One region of the Cupriavidus sp. GA3-3 genome, then DNA from elsewhere that is predicted to be linked to it. Evidence: riboswitches for the same ligand, from Rfam matches in the RefSeq annotation. Region 1 holds a riboswitch; the other holds the start of a gene.
The links. Region 1 has a riboswitch for glycine ahead of gcvT (glycine cleavage system aminomethyltransferase GcvT). Riboswitches for the same ligand answer to the same signal wherever they lie in the genome.
Positions count from the first base shown of each region.

Region 2: another riboswitch for glycine. It lies ahead of C265_RS28925 (D-amino acid dehydrogenase); the one in region 1 lies ahead of gcvT (glycine cleavage system aminomethyltransferase GcvT).

Region 1 covers NZ_KB944486.1:56,596-67,699, forward strand. The annotation lists gene C265_RS20890 (UvrD-helicase domain-containing protein) at 1-823, opposite strand, end outside; gene C265_RS20895 (glycine zipper 2TM domain-containing protein) at 1,107-1,334, shown strand; glycine riboswitch at 1,412-1,499, shown strand; glycine riboswitch at 1,521-1,646, shown strand; gene gcvT (glycine cleavage system aminomethyltransferase GcvT) at 1,745-2,872, shown strand; gene gcvH (glycine cleavage system protein GcvH) at 2,963-3,343, shown strand; gene gcvP (aminomethyl-transferring glycine dehydrogenase) at 3,444-6,374, shown strand; gene C265_RS20915 (L-serine ammonia-lyase) at 6,519-7,895, shown strand; gene C265_RS20920 (MBL fold metallo-hydrolase) at 7,960-8,697, shown strand; gene C265_RS20925 (OsmC family protein) at 8,725-9,198, shown strand; gene C265_RS20930 (alpha/beta hydrolase) at 9,209-10,072, shown strand; gene C265_RS20935 (YMGG-like glycine zipper-containing protein) at 10,208-10,711, shown strand; gene C265_RS20940 (YbdK family carboxylate-amine ligase) at 10,736-11,104, opposite strand, start outside.
Region 2 covers NZ_KB944504.1:83,148-94,251, forward strand. The annotation lists gene C265_RS28880 (NAD(P)-dependent alcohol dehydrogenase) at 1-613, opposite strand, end outside; gene C265_RS28885 (LysR family transcriptional regulator) at 706-1,626, shown strand; gene C265_RS28890 (amidohydrolase) at 1,649-2,503, opposite strand; gene C265_RS28895 (GntR family transcriptional regulator) at 2,623-3,372, shown strand; gene C265_RS28900 (tripartite tricarboxylate transporter substrate binding protein) at 3,399-4,379, shown strand; gene C265_RS28905 (tripartite tricarboxylate transporter substrate binding protein) at 4,441-5,430, shown strand; gene C265_RS28910 (hypothetical protein) at 5,456-5,959, opposite strand; gene C265_RS28915 (sialidase family protein) at 5,956-7,179, opposite strand; gene C265_RS28920 (TonB-dependent receptor) at 7,205-9,532, opposite strand; glycine riboswitch at 9,689-9,787, shown strand; glycine riboswitch at 9,788-9,906, shown strand; gene C265_RS28925 (D-amino acid dehydrogenase) at 9,963-11,104, shown strand, end outside.

The DNA of each region.
Region 1 (11,104 bases):
CGGTCTGCAGCCCGCGCAGGTTGTCCAGCGTGGCGCCGCGCCAGCCGTAGATGGCCTGGTCGTCGTCGCCCACCGCGGTAAAGGCCGGCGCGCGCAGGTGCGAGCCGCCCGCCAGCAGCTTGAGCAACTGGTACTGGCAGGCGTTGGTGTCCTGGTATTCGTCGACCAGGAAGTAGCGCAGGCGGTTCTGCCACTTGAGCTGCACCGCTTCATTGCGCGCGAACAGTTCGGCCGGCAGGCGGATCAGGTCGTCGAAATCCACCGCCTGGTAGGCATGCAGCGTGGCCACGTAGTTGCGGTAGACCAGCGCGGCCTGGTGCTCGTCGGCATTGGCGGCCTGCGCGATCGCTGCCTCCGGATCGACCATGCCGTTCTTCCACAGCGAGATCGTGCCCTGCACGCCGCGGATCAGCTTCTTGTCGGTGGTGCCGAGCTGCTCCTGGATCAGGCCGAAGCAGTCGTCCGAATCCATGATCGAAAACTGCGGCTTCAGGCCCACGTGCTCGGCCTCCATGCGCAGGATCTGCACCCCGAGCGAGTGGAAGGTACAGACCGTCAGCTGTTTGAGCGGAATGCGCTTGCCCTCGCGCGTAGTCTTGCCCTCCATCAGCTTGCCGATGCGCTCCTGCATCTCCTTGGCGGCCTTGTTGGTAAAGGTGACGGCGGCGATATGGCGCGGCTCGAAGCCCTTGTCCTCGATCAGATGCGCGATCTTCTGCGTGATCACCCGGGTCTTGCCGGAGCCCGCCCCGGCCAGCACCAGGCAAGGGCCGTCCAGGTAGCGGACGGCTTCGGATTGGGCGGAGTTCAGGCCATGGGTCATGCGTGGGATGCGGTTGGAGGCAGGGAAATCGGCAGGAACAGCGGAAGGCCAGGCGGGACACGCCAGCACCCAAGAAACGGGCACGGCGGCAAAGCTGCCGATGTTAACACGCTGGCCGCGGCAGGTCAGTCAGCGCAAGCCGCGTTGACACGGCCGGTTGTGTCAACGGCGTAACACTTCGTAAAGGCCGGAGCCAATCGCGCAACCAAACGCTCTAACTAGTATGTCCCCCTGGCCTGCGCGGCGGGGTTGACATGCTTGAATCATCACATCGGAGCCAATAATGAAAACCCTGCAGACTTTGACCAAGGTGACCCTGATCGGCGTGACCGTCGCGGCCTTTGCCGGTTGCGCGGATATGACCCCGAAGCAGCGTAATACCGCCATTGGCGCGGGCGCGGGCGCCGTGGGCGGCGCCATCCTCACCGACGGTAGCGCGCTGGGTACGCTGGGTGGCGCGGCCGTGGGCGGCGTGATCGGTAACGTTGTCACCGACGACAAGAAGAAGTAAGCCAGACCACCGCAGCGACAGGTACGGCAGGCTCCCCTGGCCCGTTTGACAAAGGCCGGGGCCTCCCGTACATTGCGCGCATCCGACCGGGAGAGCGCGCATCGCCTGCGCCGCCGAAGGGGTATCACCCGAAAACTCTCAGGCACCACGGACCGATCGGATCGGCATGCAATATGCACACGATGCATGCCGAACTCTGGAGAGCGGCACCCGCCATTCGTGGCGAGCGTGCCCACCGAAGGGGCGCACGAGGACGGGGTCCGGCAGGATCCGCCTTGTAATCTCTCAGGTATCGAGGACAGAGGGGTCATCCGCCGCAGCGGATTGCCACGCCACATTCAGGCGCGGCGAGCGTTGCGGCGGATGGCCCTTTTTTGTTTTCGCCAACCGAGACTGCCCCAGAGGATTCCATGACGCTCCAGGCCACGCCCCTCAACGCCATCCACCGCGCCCTCGGCGCCCGCATGGTTGATTTCGGCGGCTGGGACATGCCGGTCAACTACGGCTCCCAGATCGAAGAACACAATGCTGTGCGCACCGACGCCGGCATGTTCGACGTGTCGCACATGTGCGTGGTCGACCTCGCCGGCGCCAATACCCGCAGCTTCCTGCGCGGCCTGCTGGCCAACAATGTCGACAAGCTGCAGACCCCGGGCAAGGCGCTCTACTCCTGCATGCTGGATGAGAAAGGCGGCGTGATCGACGACCTGATCGTCTACTTCTTTGCCGAGGACCGCTTCCGCCTGGTCGTCAACGCCAGCACCGCGCTGGGCGACATCGAATGGATCCGCGCGCGCAATGCCGCCACCGGCAGCGATGTGACCATCACGCCGCGCCGCGAGGACGTTGCGCCTGCAGGCGTGCAGCCTCTGGCGATCGTCGCCGTGCAGGGGCCCAACGCCCGCACCAAAGTGTGGAGCACTTTCCCCTCGACCCAGCCGTCGGACACGCTCAAGCCCTTCAACGCCGCCGTGGTCCAGGACCCGGCCCTCGGCGAGATCATGGTGGCGCGCACCGGCTACACCGGCGAAGACGGCTTCGAACTGGTGGTGCCGGCCGAGAACGTCGCCGCCGTCTGGGAAAAGCTGAACGCCGCCGGCGTGCGCCCGGCGGGCCTGGGCGCGCGCGACACGCTGCGCCTGGAAGCCGGCATGAACCTGTACGGCCAGGACATGGATATCAACACCTCGCCGCTGGATGCGGGCCTGGCCTGGACCGTTGACCTGCAGAGCGAGCGTGACTTCACCGGCAAGGCGGCACTGGCCGCGGCCGGTTCGCGCCAGCAATTCCTCGGCCTGATCCTGCGTGACAAAGGCGGCGTCCTGCGCGCCCACCAGAAAGTGATCACGCCGGCCGGTGACGGTGAAATCACCAGCGGCACCTTCAGCCCGTCGCTGTCCCAGTCCATCGCCTTTGCCCGACTGCCCAAGGATGTCGCCGTGGGCGATACCGTGCAGGTGGAGATCCGCGACCGCAAACTCAACGCGACTGTGGTTAAACTGCCGTTTGTGCGTAATGGCAAGGCACTCGTGAGCTGAGGCTCATACCAACGGTCGCCCTCGCCTGCCGGCAGCTTCGCCGGGCAGGCATCACCCAACAAGAAACAAATCTGTATCCGGAGAACCTTCATGAATTTCCCCGCTGACCTCAAGTACACCGAGTCGCATGAGTGGGTACGCGTCGAAGCCGACGGCACGCTCACCATCGGCATCACCGACCATGCGCAGGACGCGCTGGGCGACATCGTCTTCCTGGAACTGCCCGAAGTGGGCAAGTCGGTCGGTGCCGGCGACGCGCTGGCAGTGGTGGAATCGGTAAAAGCCGCTTCCGACATCTACGCCCCCGTGGCCGGCGAAGTGATCGCCGTCAACGAGGCCGCCACGGCTGCCCCGGAGAGCGTCAACGCCGACGCCTTCGACGCGTGGCTGTTCAAGCTCAAGCCGGCCAACGGCGACGACGTCAACGGCCTGATGTCGGCCGACGCCTATAAGGCCAGCGTCGGCGCCTGACGCCGGCCGCGCCGGTCCATGGTTGGACCGGCCACTGCAGACTGACGCGCGCCGTCCCGGCTGACCACCGGCCGGCGCGCACCCCACGAGGTTCTTGCCAATGAACGCCCCGCTTCCCATGAACGCCGCCCAAGTGAACCGGCCCACGCTGGCCGAACTGGAGGCGCGCGACGCCTTCGCCGCCCGCCATATCGGCCCCGATACCCCCGAACAGCAGCACATGCTGAAGGTGCTCGGCTATGACAGCCGCGCCGCGCTGATCGACGCCGTCATCCCCGCCGCCATCCGCCGCCGCGACGGCATGCCGATGGGCGAGTTCACCGAGCCGCTGAGCGAGGAAGCCGCGCTGGCAAGGCTGCGCGGGCTGGCAGGCAAGAACAGGGTGCTGAAGAGCTTTATCGGCCAGGGCTACTACAACACCGTCACGCCCGGCGTCATCCTGCGCAATATCTTCGAGAACCCGGCCTGGTACACCGCCTACACGCCCTACCAGCCGGAAATCTCGCAAGGCCGCCTGGAAGCGATGCTGAACTTCCAGCAGATGGTCACCGACCTGACCGGGCTGGATATCGCCAATGCGTCGATGCTGGATGAAGGCACTGCCGCGGCCGAAGCCATGACGCTGCTGCAGCGCGTGAACAAGCACGATTCGAACACCTTCTACGTGGCCGACGACGTGCTGCCGCAGACGCTGGAAGTGGTACGCACGCGCGCGCTGCCGATGGGCATCGAAGTCAAGGTCGGCCCCGCCGCCGATGCCGCCGCGGCCAACGCCTTCGGCGTGCTGCTGCAGTATCCGGGCGTAAACGGCGACGTCAACGACTACCGCGCCATCGCCGACGCCGTGCACGCCGCCGGCGGCCTGGTGGTGGCTGCCGCCGACCTGCTGGCGCTGACGCTGATCGCCGCGCCTGGCGAATGGGGCGCCGACGTGGCCGTGGGCAACTCGCAGCGCTTCGGCGTACCGCTGGGCTTCGGCGGCCCGCACGCCGGCTATATGGCGGTGAAGGACGCCTTCAAGCGCTCGATGCCGGGCCGCCTGGTGGGCGTGACCATCGATGCGCAGGGCAACAAGGCCTATCGCCTGGCCCTGCAGACGCGCGAGCAGCATATCCGCCGCGAGAAGGCCACCTCGAACATCTGTACTGCGCAGGTGCTGCTGGCCGTAATGGCCTCGATGTATGCCGTCTACCACGGTCCGCAGGGCCTGAAGCGCATCGCGCAGCGCGTGCATCGCCTGACCGCGACGCTGGCCGCCGGCCTGGAAAAGCTCGGCTTCGCGCGCACCAACGCCAGCTTCTTCGATACGCTGACGCTGGAAACCGGCTTCAACACCGATGCCATCCATGCCGCGGCCACCGCGCGCGGCATCAACCTGCGCCATATCAGCGCCACGCGCGTCGGCATCTCGCTGGACGAGACCGCTACCCGTGCCGACGTGGTCGCGCTATGGGAAGTATTCATGCAGGGCAAGCCGTTGCCCGCGGACGTGGACTTCGACAAGCTCGAGGCCGTCGCGCAGGACGGCTTCCCCTCCGAACTGGCACGCACCGGCGAATACCTGACCCACCCGGTGTTCAACACGCACCACGCCGAACACGAGATGCTGCGCTACCTGCGCATGCTGGCCGACAAGGACCTGGCGCTGGACCGCACCATGATCCCGCTGGGCTCGTGCACGATGAAGCTGAACGCCACCAGCGAGATGATCCCGGTGACCTGGCCCGAATTCAGCCAGATCCACCCGTTCGCGCCGCTGGACCAGACCGTGGGCTACCGCGAGATGATCGACCAGCTCGAGGCCATGCTGTGCGCCGCCACCGGCTACGCCGCGGTGAGCCTGCAACCCAACGCCGGCTCGCAGGGCGAGTACGCGGGCCTGCTGATCATCCACGCCTACCACGCCAGCCGCGGCGAGAGCCATCGCGACATCTGCCTGATTCCGTCGTCCGCACACGGCACCAATCCGGCGTCGGCGCAGATGGCCGGCATGAAGGTGGTGGTCGTAGCCTGCGATGAGGACGGCAACGTCGACCTGCAAGACCTGGCGAAGAAGGCCGAGCAGCACAGCAAGAACCTGGCGGCGATCATGATCACCTACCCGTCCACGCATGGCGTGTTCGAGCAGGGCGTGCAGCAGATTTGCGAGATCGTGCACCAGCACGGCGGCCAGGTGTACGTGGACGGCGCCAACATGAACGCCATGGTCGGCACCGCCGCGCCGGGCCAGTTCGGCGGCGACGTGTCGCACCTGAACCTGCACAAGACCTTCTGCATCCCGCACGGCGGCGGCGGCCCGGGCGTGGGCCCGGTTGCAGTCGGCGCGCACCTGGCTGACTTCCTGCCCAACCAGGACAGCGTCGGCTATCGCCGCGACGACCGCGGCATCGGCGGCGTTTCGGCGGCGCCGTTCGGCTCGGCCAGCATCCTGCCGATCTCGTGGATGTATATCGCGATGATGGGTTCGGCCGGCCTGACCGCCGCCACCGAGAACGCGATCCTGGCGGCCAACTATGTCGCCAAGCGCCTGGCCCCGTACTACCCGGTGCTGTACACCGGCCAGCACGACCTGGTCGCGCACGAGTGCATCCTGGACCTGCGCCCGCTGCAGAAGGACACCGGCATCAGCAATGAAGACGTGGCCAAGCGCCTGATGGACTACGGCTTCCACGCCCCGACCATGAGCTTCCCGGTGCCGGGCACGCTGATGATCGAGCCGACCGAGAGCGAGGCGCTGCACGAGCTGGACCGCTTTATCGACGCGATGATCGCGATCCGCCAGGAAATCGGCCGCGTTGCCGACGGCACCTTCGACCGCGACGACAACCCGCTCAAGCACGCGCCGCACACGGCCGCGGTGGTGACCGCCGACGAGTGGACCCACAAGTACACGCGCGAGGAAGCCGCGTACCCGGTGGCATCGCTGCGCACGCAGAAGTACTGGCCGCCGGTCGGCCGTGCCGACAACGTGTATGGTGACCGCAACCTGTTCTGCGCCTGCGTGCCGGTCAGCGACTACGTGGTGGACTGAGGCGTAGCGCCGCCGCAGCCGCGGCGGCCCGCCAACGAACTATGCTCGAGATGACGGGCATCGCGGTGTCGCGGTGCCCGCCGCAGCCACGCCAACCGACCAAGAAGAGCCTCTTCAGGGCCATCCCATTGCTGGAGACATTCCGTGGCAGTCAGCGTCTTTGATCTGTTCAAGGTGGGCATCGGCCCGTCGAGCTCGCATACCGTAGGCCCGATGCGCGCTGCGCTGATGTTCGCGCAGGGGCTTGAGCGCGACGGCCTGCTGCCGCAGGTGGCGAGCGTGCGTGCCGAGCTCTATGGCTCGCTGGGCGCCACCGGCAAGGGCCACGGCACCGACAAGGGCGTGATCCTCGGCCTGATGGGGGAAGCCCCCGACACCATCGATCCCGATTCGATCGACACGCGCCTGGCCGCGCTGCGCGCGGGCCGCGAGCTGTCCCTGCTGGGCCAGCATGTCGTGCCCTTTGTCGAGAAGGAGCACATCGCCTTCTACCGGCGCGAAGCGATGGCCGAGCACCCCAACGGCATGAAGTTTCATGCCTTCGACGCCGGCGGTGCATCGCTGCGCGAGGCGCGCTACCTGTCGGTCGGCGGCGGCTTCGTCGTGACCGCGGGCGCACCCAATACGCAGGTGCTCAATGCCGCGCAGCAGCTGCCGCACCCGTTCCGCAGCGGCAAGGACATGCTGGAGATGGCCACCGCCAGTGGCAAGAGCATCGCGCGGCTGATGATGGAAAACGAGCTGACCTGGCGCAGCGAGGCGGAAGTCACCAGCGGCCTGCTGCATATCTGGGATGTGATGCAGGCGTGCGTGGCGCGCGGCTGCCGCACCGACGGCGAGCTGCCGGGGCCATTCAGGGTCAAGCGCCGTGCGCCGGAGCTGTTCCGCAGCCTGACCGAGCGCGCCGAGCGCACCCTGTCCGACCCGCTCTCGGTGATGGACTGGGTCAACCTGTACGCCATCGCAGTCAATGAAGAGAACGCCGCCGGCGGGCGCGTGGTCACGGCACCTACCAACGGCGCGGCCGGCATCATCCCCGCGGTGCTGCACTACTACGACCGCTTCGTGCCGGGCGCCAGCAAGCAAGGCGTGGTCGACTTCCTGCTGACCGCGGGCGCGATCGGGCTGCTGTACAAGCTCAATGCGTCGATTTCCGGCGCCGAGGTCGGCTGCCAGGGCGAAGTCGGCGTGGCCTGCTCGATGGCCGCCGGCGCGCTGGCGGCGGTGCAGGGCGGCAGCCCGGCGCAGGTCGAGAACGCGGCCGAGATCGGCATGGAGCACAACCTCGGGCTGACCTGCGACCCGGTTGGCGGACTGGTGCAGATCCCGTGTATCGAGCGCAACGCAATGGCCTCGGTCAAGGCGGTCAACGCGGCGCGCATGGCCTTGCGCGGCGACGGCACGCACTACGTATCGCTCGATTCGGTGATCAAGACCATGCGCGAGACCGGTGCCGACATGAAGACCAAGTACAAGGAGACGGCGCGCGGCGGGCTGGCGGTGAATATCGTGGAATGCTAATGTCCGCGCGCGCAGCGCGGCGTATCATGGCGGCGTTCCCCGAACGAAAAACAAGAGGGCAGCCATGCAGACCTTCCACCAGCTGTTCGACGACACCTCGTCCACCTTCACCTACCTGCTGATCGACGCCGCCACCGGGGACGCGCTGCTGATCGATCCGGTCGACCACCAGCTGGAACGCGACCTGGCGCTGCTGAAGTCAACCGGCGCGCGGCTGGCGTGGGTCATCGAGACCCATGCCCATGCCGACCACATCACCTCGGCCGGCCACCTTGCGTTGCAGACCGGCGCGCACACCGCGGCGCCGTCCGGCTGCGATATCAAGCCCGCGCAGAAGCAACTGATCGACGGCGACACTGTCGCCTTCGGCAAGCAGGTGCTGCGCGCCATCCATACGCCCGGGCACACCGCCGGCAGCATGAGCTACCTGTGGGAAGAGCCCACGCCCGACGGCATCGTGCGCCGCGTCTTCACCGGCGATGCCCTGCTGATCGACGGCTGCGGCCGCACCGACTTCCAGTCGGGCGACGCCGGCACGCTCTACGACAGCCTGACCAGGAAGCTGTTTGCGCTGCCCGACGACACGCAGGTCTATCCGGCCCACGACTACAAGGGCCGCACCTCGTCCACCATCGGCCAGGAGCGCGCCCACAACAGCCGCGTCGCCGGCCGCACGCGTGAAGAGTTCATCGAGATGATGCGCAACCTGAACCTGCCGCGCCCGAAGCTGATCGATGTCGCCGTGGCGGCCAACCAGCGCCTGGGCCTGCGCGACGGCGAAAGCGTGCCGCACGGCGCCTGAGGTTTTCCTAACGTTAGGAGTCTTTGCATGTCCACATACACCGCTGAAGTCCTGTGGCAACGCGACGGGCAGGATTTCGCCGGCAACCGCTACAGCCGCAGGCATGTGCTGCGCTTTGACGGTGGCGCGGAAGTCCCGGGATCGTCATCACCCCATGTGGTGCCATTGCCGATGTCGGATGCGAGCGCGGTCGATCCCGAAGAGATGTTCATCGCCTCGCTGTCCAGCTGCCACATGCTGTGGTTCCTGTCGCTGGCGGCGAAGCAACGCTTTGTCGTCGACCGCTACCTGGATGCGGCCACCGGTGTGATGGAAAAGAACGCGGACGGGCAGACGGCGATGACCGTGGTGACGCTGCGCCCTCAGGTGACGTTTGGCGGCGAGCGCGAGCCCACGCGCGAAGAACTCGATGCCCTGCACCACGCCGCGCATGGCGCCTGCTTTATCGCCAACTCGGTCAGGACCGAGGTGCGCTGCGAACCGGTGTTCGCCTGCGCCTGAGCGCGTTGCCATGCCTGCCATCGCCCCGGCACCGGCGCCAGCGCGGCTGGTGTCGCCGCGGACTGAATCGGTTCGCCGCAGGGTGCTGCGCTGGCTCGGTGCGGGACTGGTCCTGCTTGCCGGAATCAGCATGATGCAGGATCACTTCCTCTACTTTCCCGATAAAGCCTCGGTCGACGCCATGGTCTCGCCCGGGCTGCGCGCCTGGCCGGGGCCGCAGGACTTTCGCGGCCTTGTCGCCGAACCGGCCGGACCGGCGCGCGCCACCGCCATGGTCTTTCACGGCAATGCCGGGCACGCCGGGCATCGCGGCTACTACGCCAGCGCGCTGACGAAGCTGGGCCTTCGCGTGATCCTGGCCGAGTACCCGGCCTACGGCCCGCGCACCGGCGCACTCGGCGAGCGCAGCTTCGTGGCAGACGCGGAACAATCGATTGCGCTGGCCCGGCGCCAGTTCGGCGGCCCGCTGCTGCTGGTCGGCGAGTCGCTGGGCGCGGGCGTGGCCGCAGCGGCCGCGGCGCGCCAGCGCGAGAGCGTCGCCGGCGTGCTGCTGATCACGCCGTGGGACAAGCTTGTGCATATTGCCTCGCATCACTATCCCTGGCTGCCGGCCGGCTGGGTGCTGCGCGACCGCTACGACAGCGCGGCCAACCTGGAAGGCTTCGGCCGCCCGGTGATGGTCGCGGTCGCCGAACGCGACACCATCGTGCCGGCACGCTTCGGCCAGGCGCTCTATGCGTCGCTGGGCGAACCGCGGCGGCTCGCGGTGATCGGCGGCGCCGGGCATAACGACTGGGCCGGGCATGTCGATACGGCCTGGTGGCAGGAAGCGGTCGCGTTCCTGCTGTCCCCGCCACCCACTACAAACAAATAACATCGGGCCGTCAAAACGCTGATTTGACTTACCCCTGCGTGCCGCAAATACTGGCCTTCACAGAACGGCTCGCCACTTGCGCACCGGTCGGTGCGTCCAGCGTCGCGTAGCCGACACCCGTGGGGGAACATCATCATGAAGCAATGCCCGCATCGCAAGCTGTACCGTGGCCTCGGCGTACTGGCCGCGGCGATCGCGCTGACCCCGGCGCTGATCCCGGCTCAGGCCATGGCGCAGAACAAGCCCATGGCCTATCCGGCCAAGGGCCAGAGTCAGCAACAGCAGGCCAGCGACGACGGCGCCTGCTACAGCTGGGCCAAGCAGCAGACCGGCGTGGATCCGGCACAGGCCGCCAACGCCCCGCCGCCGGCCCAGGCGCAGAGCGGCCAGCGCGTGCGGGGTGCCGCGGGCGGCGCCGCGGCGGGCGCGGTGGTGGGCGCGATGGCAGGCGATGCCGGCAAGGGTGCGGCGGTCGGCGCTGCAGCGGGTACGGTGGGGGGCGGCGTGGCGCACCGGCAGTCGCGCCGCCAGGCGAACGCGGCCAACCAGCAGGCGGCGGCCAATACCAGCCAGGCGATGGGCTCGTACTACCAGGCCTGGGGCGCCTGCATGCAGGGGCGCGGCTACAGCGTCAAATAAGACAAGGGGCAGCCTGGCGCAGCCTCAGGCAGCCCACCGGTCACACGCCTTGCGCACCGTTTCACGCTGGCTGCGCGCATCGGCATCGACCTGGCGCAGCCACTCGGCGTCGCCGTCGCGGCGCTCGGCCAGCGCGCGGATATTGGCCAGCGCCTCCAGCGAGCCGAGTGCCTCGGCGTGCGGCACCAGCGCGTCGCAGATCGACAGGATGTGGTCGGCGATCGGCATGCGCGTCAGTTCGTTGGGATGCACGTACTCCCCCTCCAGCCCGAAACGGCAGGCCTGGAAGCGGTTGAAGGTGTACACCAGGTAATCGTCTTCCTGCGGCATGAAGGGGCGCGACAGCAGCAGGTAGCGCGCCAGCATCTGGATATAGGCGGCGATATCACAGGC
Region 2 (11,104 bases), on a different contig from region 1:
CCAGCTCCTGCACGCGCGCCAGCTTGTCGTCGCTGCCGGACACCACGATCACGCGCGCCCCCTGTGCGCGGGCGATCTGCACCGCAAACAGGGCCACGCCGCCGGTGCCGATCACCACGACGGTGTCGCCGGGCCGCGTCACCGTCGCTTCAGCCAGGGCTTGCCAGGCCGTCAGGCCGGCGCAGGTCAGCGTGCTGGCCTGCGCGGCGTCCAGCGTGCGCGGGGCCGACACCAGCGAGTCCTCTGCCAATACCACGTACTCCGACAGCATGCCGGGACCCGGCACGCCCAGCGGCATGCTGCGGTGCGGCTGCACGCCATCGAGCCAGCTGGTGAAGAAGGTGCTGATCACGGCGTCGCCAGGGGCAAAGTCGGCTACACCATCGCCACTCGCCACCACCTCGCCGCGCATGTCCGACCCGGGAACCAGCGGCGGCTGCACGGGCATGCCCATGCCGTCCTGGATGATCAGCAGGTCGCGGTAGTTCAAGGCCACGGCATGGACCCGCACCAGCACCTCGCCGGGACCGGGCACGGGAATGGGCGCTTCGACGCGACGCAGGTTGTTGCGGCCGAAAGCGGACAGTTGCCAGCGCTGCATGGAGGAAGTCATGGGGTACTCCGGTCTGTTGAAAACGGTGAACCCACTATACTGATTCCCTACCAGCGCCATTGGGCAATCGATGTCCTTCTCATGTAGATCTTATGGAACCAATTACCCATGACCGGCTGGCCGGGATCTCCGCCTTCGTTGCCGCCGCGGAGGCCGGCAGCTTTGCCCAGGCCGCGGCGCGCCTTGGGCTGACGCGCTCGGCCATCGGCAAGGCCATCGCCCGGCTTGAGGCTCGCGTCGGCACGCGCCTGTTCGTGCGCACCACGCGCAGCCTGGCGCTGACCGACGATGGTCAGGCCTTCTACGAACGCTGTGCCCAGGCGCTGGAAGACCTGGATGCCGCCCAGCACATGCTGGAAGCCGGGCGCAGGGAAGTGGCCGGCCGCGTCCGCGTGAGTGCCCCGGTAGTGTTCGGCCGCCACCATGTGGCGCCGCTGCTGCTGGAGCTGGCAGACCGTCATCCGCAATTGCGGCTGGAAGGGAATTTCACCGACCGGCTGGCCGACTTCGCCGACGACGGCATCGACCTGGCCATCCGCAGCGGGCGCCTGCCGGACAGCGACATGCTGGTGGCACGTCCGCTGGGCATGCAGGCGATGGTGCTCTGTGCCGCGCCCGGCTACCTGCGCAAGCATGGCACGCCGGCCAGCATTGCCGACCTGGCCTCGCACCGCTGCCTCGTCTACATGCATGGCGGCCAGTCCGTGCCCTGGTCACTGGCCGGGCCCGACGGCAATATCGCGCGGCCTGAGCTGGCTCACCGTCTCGGCTTTGACGATATCGACACCATCGCCGCGGCAGCCATACGAGGCGCGGGCCTGGTCAATGTCCCCTTGTGGCTGGTGCGGGAGCCGCTGGACCAGGGCACGCTGGTGCGCGTGCTGCCGCAAGCCTCGGTGATCCGGACCCCGCTGCACCTGGTGTGGCCGCGCACCCGTTTCCTGCCGCACAAGCTGAGGGTGACGATCGATTTGCTGGTGGAGGCGATTCCCGGGGTGCTGGCGCTGGATTGAAGCCGGCGGCGCAAGCCGCCCGCTATCCCTTCACCGCAAACCCGTACAACGCTGCCGCGTTCCGCCACCGGAGCGCAGCGGACAAGGCCGCGCCGGCCTCCTCGCTGTCACCGGGCGCCCCTTGTCCCGGCCATGCGGCAAGCATCCGGCACTCGTCGACCCGAGCCGGCGCCTCGTGGTTGGTCCATGGCCAGTCGCTGCCCCACAGCAAGCGGTCATCGCCCACGACTTCGCGCCATCTCTGCGCAAGCCCGTGCCAGTCCTGAGGGGATGCAAGCCGGTACGGCGCGCTGATCTTCACCCAGACCTGGCGGCGCGCGCGCACGGCAGAGGCCACGTCAAAGATCGCGTCCGCGGTTCCTGCGGGGCCGGGCCGGCCAAAGTGGTCAAGCACGACCGGCGCGCCGGTATCGCCAAGGGCCGCGTCAAGCTGTGCCAGCACCATGGCGCCATCGCCGTTGCGGGTATGGAGCTCGACATGCCAGCCGAGCCCGGCGATCCTGGAGAACAGCCCGCGCCACGGCACGGTGGCGATGCGCTGCCAGTCCGGATCGCCGTACAGGTTCAGGCGGATGCCCCGCACGCCGGCCGCGTGCAACGTAGCCAGTTCCGCATCCGTTACCTCAGGGCCGACCACCGCGACGCCGCGCAAGCGCCCGGGCATGGCCTGCAGCGCGGCCAGCAGCGCCGCATTGTCGGTGCCGAGAAAGCTGGTCTGCACCACCACCCCATACATGTCCCCCAATCCGGCAAGCCGGGCGTGCCAGTCCTTCAGGTCAGCGGCATAGGGCGGCCGGTAGCGGGCCGATGGCACGGCCGCTCCGGCATCGAAGACGTGGAAGTGGGTATCCACCAGCGGCAAAGCGCGCTTGCTCATCAGTCAGCCCCTCCGTGGCGCGGCTCAGTGGCGCGGGTATATCCGGATATGGCATCCGTATCCGCGTCAGTATTCTAGTCCTCTAGATGACATCGACATCAATTTAGCACGGGTTCGGCATGCCAGACAACGCGCTGCTCCAGACTACAACCACCGCCGCTGGCCTGAGCCGCTACGGCCAGATCGCGGCGGAACTGCAGGCAAATATTGTTTCGGGCGCGTGGACGCCCGGCAGCGCCATCCCTGCGGAAGGCGCGCTGGCCAGGGAGTTCGGCATTGCGCTGGGCACCATCCGGCAGGCCATCGCCGTGCTGGTCCAGCAGGGCCTGCTGGAGCGCGTGCAGGGCAAGGGCACCTTTGTGCGCAAGGGACTGAGCGGGGCCAGCCTGATGCGGTTTTTCCGCTTCGGCGGCGTCGATGGCGCGCCGGCGGTGCCGCGCTCGGAAATCCTGTCGTGCCGCGCCGTGCGCCTGGACAAGGCCATGGCAACCCGCTTCGGGCTGCCGACCGGCGCGCGCGGGCTGGCGATCTCGCGCCGCCGCTGGCTGGAGGACACGCCCCGGCTGCTGGAATCGATCTGGCTGCCGCTGCCGCGCTGCGAAGCCCTGCAGCAACTCCCGCCGGCGCAATGGGGCGACCTGCTCTACCCGCTGCTGGGCAGCGCCTGCGGCATCACGGTCCATCGCGCCGTTGACGAAGTGACCTTCCGCACGCTGGCAGCAGACGAGGCCGCCTTGCTGGACCTGCCGGATGCGCATCCGTGCGCGGTCGTGACCCGGCATGCCTTCGACCTGGGCGGCAACTGCATCGAATACCGGCTGACGCGGGGCGACGCCTTTGCCTTTCGCTATACCGCGGACGTCCGCTGACGGACCGCACCCGAGGAGACAGACCCATGCACGCACGCCACGCGATCGCCGCCACGGTCGCTGCCATGATCGCCACCACCACGCTGGCGCAGGCCGCCGACACCGCCGCGGCCTGGCCGGCACGGCCCATCACGATCGTGGTGACATATCCGCCGGGCGGCGGCGCGGACCTGATGGCACGGCTGATCGCGCCGGGCCTCGGGCGCGAGCTGGGCCAGACCGTCGTCGTCGAGAACCGCCCGGGTGCCGGCGGGCAGATCGGTGCCGCCTATGTCGCCAAGGCGGCACCGGACGGCTACACGATGATGGTCGATGCCTCCTCTTATGCGGTGAATCCCAGCCTCTATCCGCGCCTGCCCTACGATCCGGACAAGGCCTTCCGGCCGGTCGGCGTGCTGGCGCGCTATCCCAACGTGCTGGTGGCCACGGCGGGCTTCCCCGCCAGCAAGGTCAGCGACGTCCTGGCCATGGCCAGGCAAAAGCCAGGCTCGGTCGCCTTTGCGTCCTCGGGCAATGGCTCGGCGCAGCATCTGGCCGGCGTGCTGTTCGAGCAGCGCGCGGGGGTCGATCTACTGCATGTGCCCTACAAGGGCGGCGGCCCCGCCATGACCGATGTCATCGCCGGCCAGGTGCCGCTGTTCTTTGCCAACGTCGCTTCGAGCCTGCAGCACATCAAGGCCGGCAAGCTGAAGCCGCTGGCGGTGACCAGCCATGCCCGCACCCAGGCATTGCCGTCCGTGCCCACCATGCAGGAAGCCGGCGTGGCGAGCTACGAGGTCTATGAATGGAACGCGGCCTTCCTGCCCGCCGCAACGCCGGACCCGATCGCAGCGAAGCTCGCCGACGCCCTGCGGAAAGTCATGACCAGCCCCGAGATCCGGCAACGCGTGGCCGAGCTGGGCGGCGAGGTCGTGGCTGCGCCGCCAGCACAGGCACGGCAATTCATCGACGGGCAGGCCCGGCTATGGGCCAAGGTCATCCGGGACGGCAACATCAAGCCCGAATAGCACCAATTGGCACCGACTCTGCCCCACCACGGCCCAGCTACAGAACTTTGAGGAGAAATACATGACCCCGATAAATCCCCTTCGCCGCCATCTGCTCAAGACCACCGCCGCGCTGGGCGCGTGCGCGCTGGCACCAACACTGGCCCGCGCACAGGCCTGGCCGGCCAAGCCGATCCGGCTGGTGGTGCCGTTCGCGCCGGGCGGCAGCTCGGAGATCGTGGCGCGCTCCACCGCGGCGGAGCTGACCAAGCTGCTAGGCGTGTCAGTCTTCGTCGAGAACAAGCCCGGCGCGGCCGGCAATATCGCGATGGCCGAAGTCGCGCGCGCCGATGACAACCACACGCTGATCCTCGGCCATATCGGCACGCTGGCGGTCAATCCGTTTATCTTCCCGAAGCTGCCCTACGACCCCGTCAAGGACTTCCGCGCGATCTCGCTGCTGTCCAAGGTGCCGAGCCTGTACGTGGTCCACCCCGACGTGCCCGCGAAGAACCTGAAGGAGTTCGTGGCGCTGGCCAAGAGCAAGCCTGGCAAGCTGAACTACGGTTCGGCCGGCAACGGCAGCGCCGGCCACCTGGCCTTTGAATACCTGAAAGCCGCGAGCGGCACCTTCATCACCCATGTGCCGTATCGCGGCAGCGGCCCGCAGATCACTGACCTGCTGTCCGGAAGGCTGGACGCGGCCGCGGTCGGCGCGCCGGCGATCATCCAGTTCATCAAGGCCGGCAAGGTGCGCTGCATCGCCACCGGCACGACCCAGCGCATTGCCCAGCTGCCTGACGTGCCAACGGTTGCGGAACAAGGCTATCCCGGCTTCGAGATGACGCAGTGGTATGGCCTGCTGGCACCGGCATCTCTGCCCCAGGCGGCCGCCGACAAGCTGGCGGACGCCACCGTGAAAGCAGTGAAGAGCAAGTCGTCGGTCGAGCGCCTGAGCGCGGATGCGGCGATTGTGGTGGGCGACACGCCGGCGGAGTTCTCGCGCTTTATCGCGCAGGAGCAGCAGCGCTGGAAGCCCATCATTGCGCGCGCTGGGATCAAGCCGGATTGAGCGGACAGCCGCTCCCGGCACAGCCTCAGCCGGCGATGCCAGCCCAGCGCAGGTGCTTGCCCCAGTCGGCGTCGCTGATCACGCCGGACACGCCCTGCCGCTGGCCATCGGCGCGATAGAAGTAGGTGCGCGGCATCTCGCCCATCCAGTCCGGATCGACCGCATAGCGCAGCCGCTCCTGCGGCTCGTGCCCGAACACCCACGCGTTGCGCGTGAGCCTGACGCGCTGGAGCAGTTGCTGCACCTGTGGCAGCGCGTCGGGGTTGTCCGTCGCCAGCGTGACGACGCGCAGGTTTGGATGCTGCGCGCGCAGCTTGCCGATGGTGTCGAAGTTGCGCTTGCAATAGACGCAGTCGAGCGACCACACCACCAGCACAAAGGGCTTGCCCTGCTGGCTGGCTGCGAGCTGGGCGGCGCTGGCCGATGCGAACACGGCAACGCGCTCGGCCGGTTGACTGCCGGCATTGGCGGCAGTCATCGCCAGGGTCAGGACTGCAGCGGCGAGCAGCTTGCGGCGGGATGGCATCATGCGCCCTCCTTGCCCAGCGGGAACACCTGGAAGCCCTCGGCCTCGGTACGCCACAGCACGTAGGCGCGGCCGGCGTGCTGCAGCAGGTGCGGCTGGTCCGAGTCGCGCTCCGTGCCGGCCAGCTTGCGCGTCTGCCAGGTCTTGCCGCCATCGTGCGACAGCATGGCGGACAGCCGTGTCTGCCGGCCGTCGAACGATTTCCAGGCCACCGCGATCTCGTTGTCGTTCAGCGCGACGATGTCGGCATGCTGCGCACGCGGATCATCCAGCGGGCGCTGTGCCTGCAGCTTGCCGTCCTTCCAGCGCCCCACCGAGACCGTGGGCTTGCCTTCGCGCACGTTGAACCAGATCATGTGCACCGTGCCATCGGGCGCCACCGAAGCGCCGGGGCCGTGGTGCGGACAGGCATCGATGCGCCAGTCGTCGAAGGTGGCGCGCTGCACCGGCGTGGCCTTGCCGTCGGTGCCCAGCAGCGCCAGCGCGTGGTCGCGCGCGTTGGGCGGGAATACATGGCGCCACAGCGCCAGCATCTTGCCGTCGGGCGTGGGCGACAGCGCGATGCGGCAGCATTCGCACGATTGGTCGGCGACCTTGTAGTCGCCCTGGAAGGTCTTGCCGTGATCGGCCGAGACCGCGTAGTAGACCGCGGCGCCGGCGTACGGCTGCTTGCGCGCCTCGGCGGCAACCACGTCGCGCTTGTCGATCCAGCTGACGAAGACGCGCCCGGCATTGTCCACCGCGATGGCGTCGAAGCGGTGGGCGATCTGGTCGCGGTTGGCATGCACCGTCAGCGGTTCGGCGAAGGACTTGCCGCCATCGGTGGAGCGCGCAAAGCGGATAAAGCCGGTCCACGGCTTGGGCAGCGGCTGGGTCCAGGTGACGAAGATATCGCCGTCGCGCCCGGTGGCGACCTTGGGCCGGCTTTCGTGATCGGCGGCGACCTGCTCCGGCACGCTGTTGACATGCTGCGCCGGCCCGAAGCTGCGGCCGTAGTCGGTCGATGCACGTACCGCGACGTAAGGGCCGTCCTTGTAGGCGACCCATAGCTTGCCGTTTCGATCGAACGCGGCGCCGGTGCCCAGCTCGCTCATCTTCGCGGCCTTGGCCTGCGCGCCGTGGCCGCTGTGATCGCCGTGCGTTTGCGCGGTCGCGGCCAGCGCGGCACCGGCCATCATCAGCCCGGCAACGATCAAGCGGAAACCGGGGCGAACGCCTTGCATGGTTGTGGTCAGCCTGTTCACGTGCTCAGAAGGAGAGTTTCGCCTCGGCGTAGAACGTCCGGCCCGGATACGGGTGATAGACGTAGTAGCGCTGGTCGGTAAGGTTGTCGATGCCAAGCCCGAGGCGCACGTTCTTCGCGGGCCGGTACGTCAGCTTGACGTCAAAGGTCAGGAAGCTGCTGGTGCCGCCGAAGGTGTCGGGGTTGACGTCGGAATTGTCGAGCGTATTGTACTGCCGCCCCGAATAGGTCATGGCCAGCGTGCCGGCCCAGGCCGGCGTGATGCGATAGGTGCCCATCAGGTTGGCCCGCCACCTGGGGATGCGGTAGAAGTACTTGCCCACCGAGGCCGGGTTGATGGCGTTCTCAAGCGTCTTCGAATGGTTGTAGGCCCCGCTGGCCGACAGGTCGAAGCCGCTGACGAACACATCGCGCGCGTCATAGGCCAGCTCGATGCCGCGGGTGCGCACGCGGTCGACGTTCTGAAAGCTGGTGACAGTCGGGAATACCGTGGTGTTGGTCTGGCTGACCAGGGCATCGCGGATATCGTCCTCATACACCGAGACCCGGAAGTACGACGAATCCAACGTGCGCTCGAAGGTCAGGTCCTTCGAGAACGATCGCTCGGGCTGCAGGTTGGGATCGTTGTTGATCAACGCGGTCCCGGTGATGCGGCCCTGGAACAGCTCGCTGACAGTCGGGTAGCGATAGGCCTGGCCAAGCGACAGCCGGCCCAGCCAGTCCTGCCCGAATGCCTTCTCCAGCGCCAGCTTGGGCGACCAGTTGGATTCGCTGCGCACCGGGTAGCCGATATCCACGCCGGGCTGGCTGCGGCTGCCGTCATAGGCGCGCCAGTGTTCGTAGCGCACGCCGGGGATCAGCTTCCAGTCCTCGGCAAAGTACCAGGCGTCTTGCGCATACAGCGCCTGGGTCTCGGTCTTGCCGGCAAAGGCGTTGCTGAAGGCGCTGATGGTGGTCGCCTGCCAGTCCGAGGTGTTGTAGGTGGTGTTGCTCAGCCGGTAATTGTCATAGTGGTAGCCGAACGTGACCCAGTGCCCGCCCTGCAGCTGCCGCGGGCGGTAGTCGGCCTTCAGGTCGAGCGTGCGCCAGCCGGTGCCGTCGCCATAGGTCACCGTGCCCGGCCCGCTGCCGACGGTGTTGGCGCTGCGGCTGATGTCCTTGCTGACATCGAACAGCGACGCCACGCCCGAGAAATTCCAGCCGGTCTCGTTGCGCGTACGCAGCGACAGGCCATAGAGCCAGCGCGCGTCCTCGCCATTGCTCGGGGCAAAGGCGTTGGCGGGAATCACATAGCGATAACCGCCGATATTCACGGGACCGCTCGACACAACATTGCCATCGGCATCGCGCAGGTAGCTGCCGGTGGCACTGGAGCGGTCCTGCTGCCAGTAGGCCGCGGTGAACTGCGCCTGCAGGGTATTGGTGATGTCGTAGCCGAGCTTGAGCTTGAGCTGGTCCTGCACGGTATGCGTGACGCCCTCGCTGTTCACGCCCATCACCACGCGCTCGCGGCCGGTCTGGTCCTGGTCGAAGTGCGCGCCGGTGACCGGCTTGTCGGCGGAAGTGGCACGGGCCGTGGAGCGCGCCGCGGTATAGAAACTCAGCGGCTGGCTCTTGCTGTCCTGCCGGTCCACGCTGACCAGCCACGAGAACGGGCCGACGCGGTCGCCCACATAGGCGTTGGCGTGGACCCCATTGAAGTTGTCGTGCGTGCCATACAGGCTGAAGCGCTGCGTGAACAGCTGCACGCTGGCATCGCCCTCGAACTTCTCCGGCGTGCGCGTGGTGATCAGCACCGTCGCGCCCAGCGAGTTGCCGGGATACAGCGCCGAATACGGGCCGTACAGCACATCCATGCGCTCGATCTCGGCGCTGTTGACCAGCGACCAGCGCGGCGGGAAGCTGAAGTCCGATCCCAGCAGGTTGGACAGCAGCAGGCCGTCCGCATAGACCAGCCCCCGCGCCGACTGGCGCGAACTGGTGCTGCGCACCGAGATGATCGAATTCATATCGCCGATGAAGCGCTTGCGTACGGCGAGGTTGGGCGCGTACTTGAGGGCGTCTTCCGTGTTCACCACATTGAAGTCGGCCATGCGGCGGCGGCTGATGCCGTAGGACGGCGAGGGCGTGTTGGGCGGTATGGCCGGCGTCTCGGCGCGCTCCGACTTGGCCGAGACCACCACCTCCTGCAGCGGCTCGGGCGCGTCCACCACCTGGGCGGCGGCGACGGCGGGGCCCATCAGCACCGCCGAAACGGCCAGTGCAATGCGATTCTTCTTCACTGGAAAACCTTGTTGTCGTCTTTTTCGACTCACTCCACCTGAGCGCAGCATACGGCGCCTCTCCCCGAGAGCGAGCGCTGACATTTTATGGGGCACGGGGGCGCAGGCCGATGCGACATAGCGACGCGGGCGGCAGGCTGCCTAAGCGTTAACCCGCATATCCAACGTCGAGCCTTGTCACTACATTGCCCGGATTGGCGTCAAGCCAATGTGATGCAGGGAGAGACTGTCGCGGCGCCCGCCGCGGACAGCGCCGAAGGAGCAACCGCCCCGGAAACTCTCAGGCAAAAGGACCGGCATCACCAGTCAGTGCACTCTGAAGAATGCCGGACGCTATCGTCCGCCGGCATACCGAAGGAGCAAGCGCGCCCCGCCCTCGCGGCCGGGTGGCGTGAATCTCTCAGGTCCAGAACAGAGGGGGCGTCCGCCACGCATATTGCGTCCGGGCTCCCACCATCGACGTTCCTGGAACCTGCAGATCATGAAATCAATCGCTGTCATCGGCGGTGGCATCACGGGTGTCACCACGGCCTACGCGCTGGCCCGGCGCGGATTCTCCGTCACGCTGTTCGAACGGCACCGCTATGCCGCCATGGAGACCTCGTTCGCCAACGGCGGCCAGTTGTCGGCCTCCAACGCCGAGGTCTGGACCCACTGGTCGACCCTCGTCAAGGGCATGAAATGGATGCTGCGCAACGACGCCCCGTTGTTGGTCAATCCCCGGCCCAGCTGGCACAAGCTGTCCTGGTTCGCCGAGTTCATCGCCGCGATCCCCCACTACCGCCGCAACACCATCGAGACCGCGCGCCTGGCCATCGCGGCGCGTGAGCACCTGTTCGCCTGGGCGGCGCAGGAAGGCATCGATTTCGACCTGAAGAAGGAAGGCATCCTCCATATCTACCGCGACAAGACCGGCTTCGAGCATGCCGGCCGGGTCTCGGCACTGCTGGCGCAGGGCGGGCTGGAACGGCGCGCCGTGACGCCCGAGGAGATGCGCGCGATCGAGCCGACGCTGGCCGGCTCGTACTACGGCGGCTACTTCACCGAGAGCGATTCCACCGGCGACATCCACAAGTTCACCAGCGGCCTGGCCGCAGCCATCGATCGGCTGGGCGTGCGCTGCCTGTACGGCCAGGACGTGCGGGCGGTGAAGACCGACGGCAGGCGCGCCACCGTGACCGTGCAGGACGGAGCCGACACGGCCACCTCCACCTTCGACGGCGCCGTGATCTGCGCCGGCACCGCCAGCCGCGCACTGGCCGCGGGGCTGGGCGACCGCGTCAACATCTATCCGGTCAAGGGCTATTCAATCACGGTCAACCTGACCGATGAGGCCAGCCGCGCCGCCGCACCGGTGGTCAGCCTGCTCGACGACGAAACCAAGCTGGTCACCAGCCGCCTGGGCGACGACCGCTTCCGCGTGGCCGGCACCGCCGAGTTCAACGGCTACAACCGCGATATCCGCGCCGACCGCATCCGCCCGCTGGTGGAATGGGTGCAGCAGTGCTTCCCCGGCGTCAGCACGCGCAGCGTGGTGCCTTGGGCCGGGCTGCGGCCGATGATGCCGGATATGCTGCCGCGCGTGGGGCGCGGGCGTGCGGCATGCATCTTCTACAACACCGG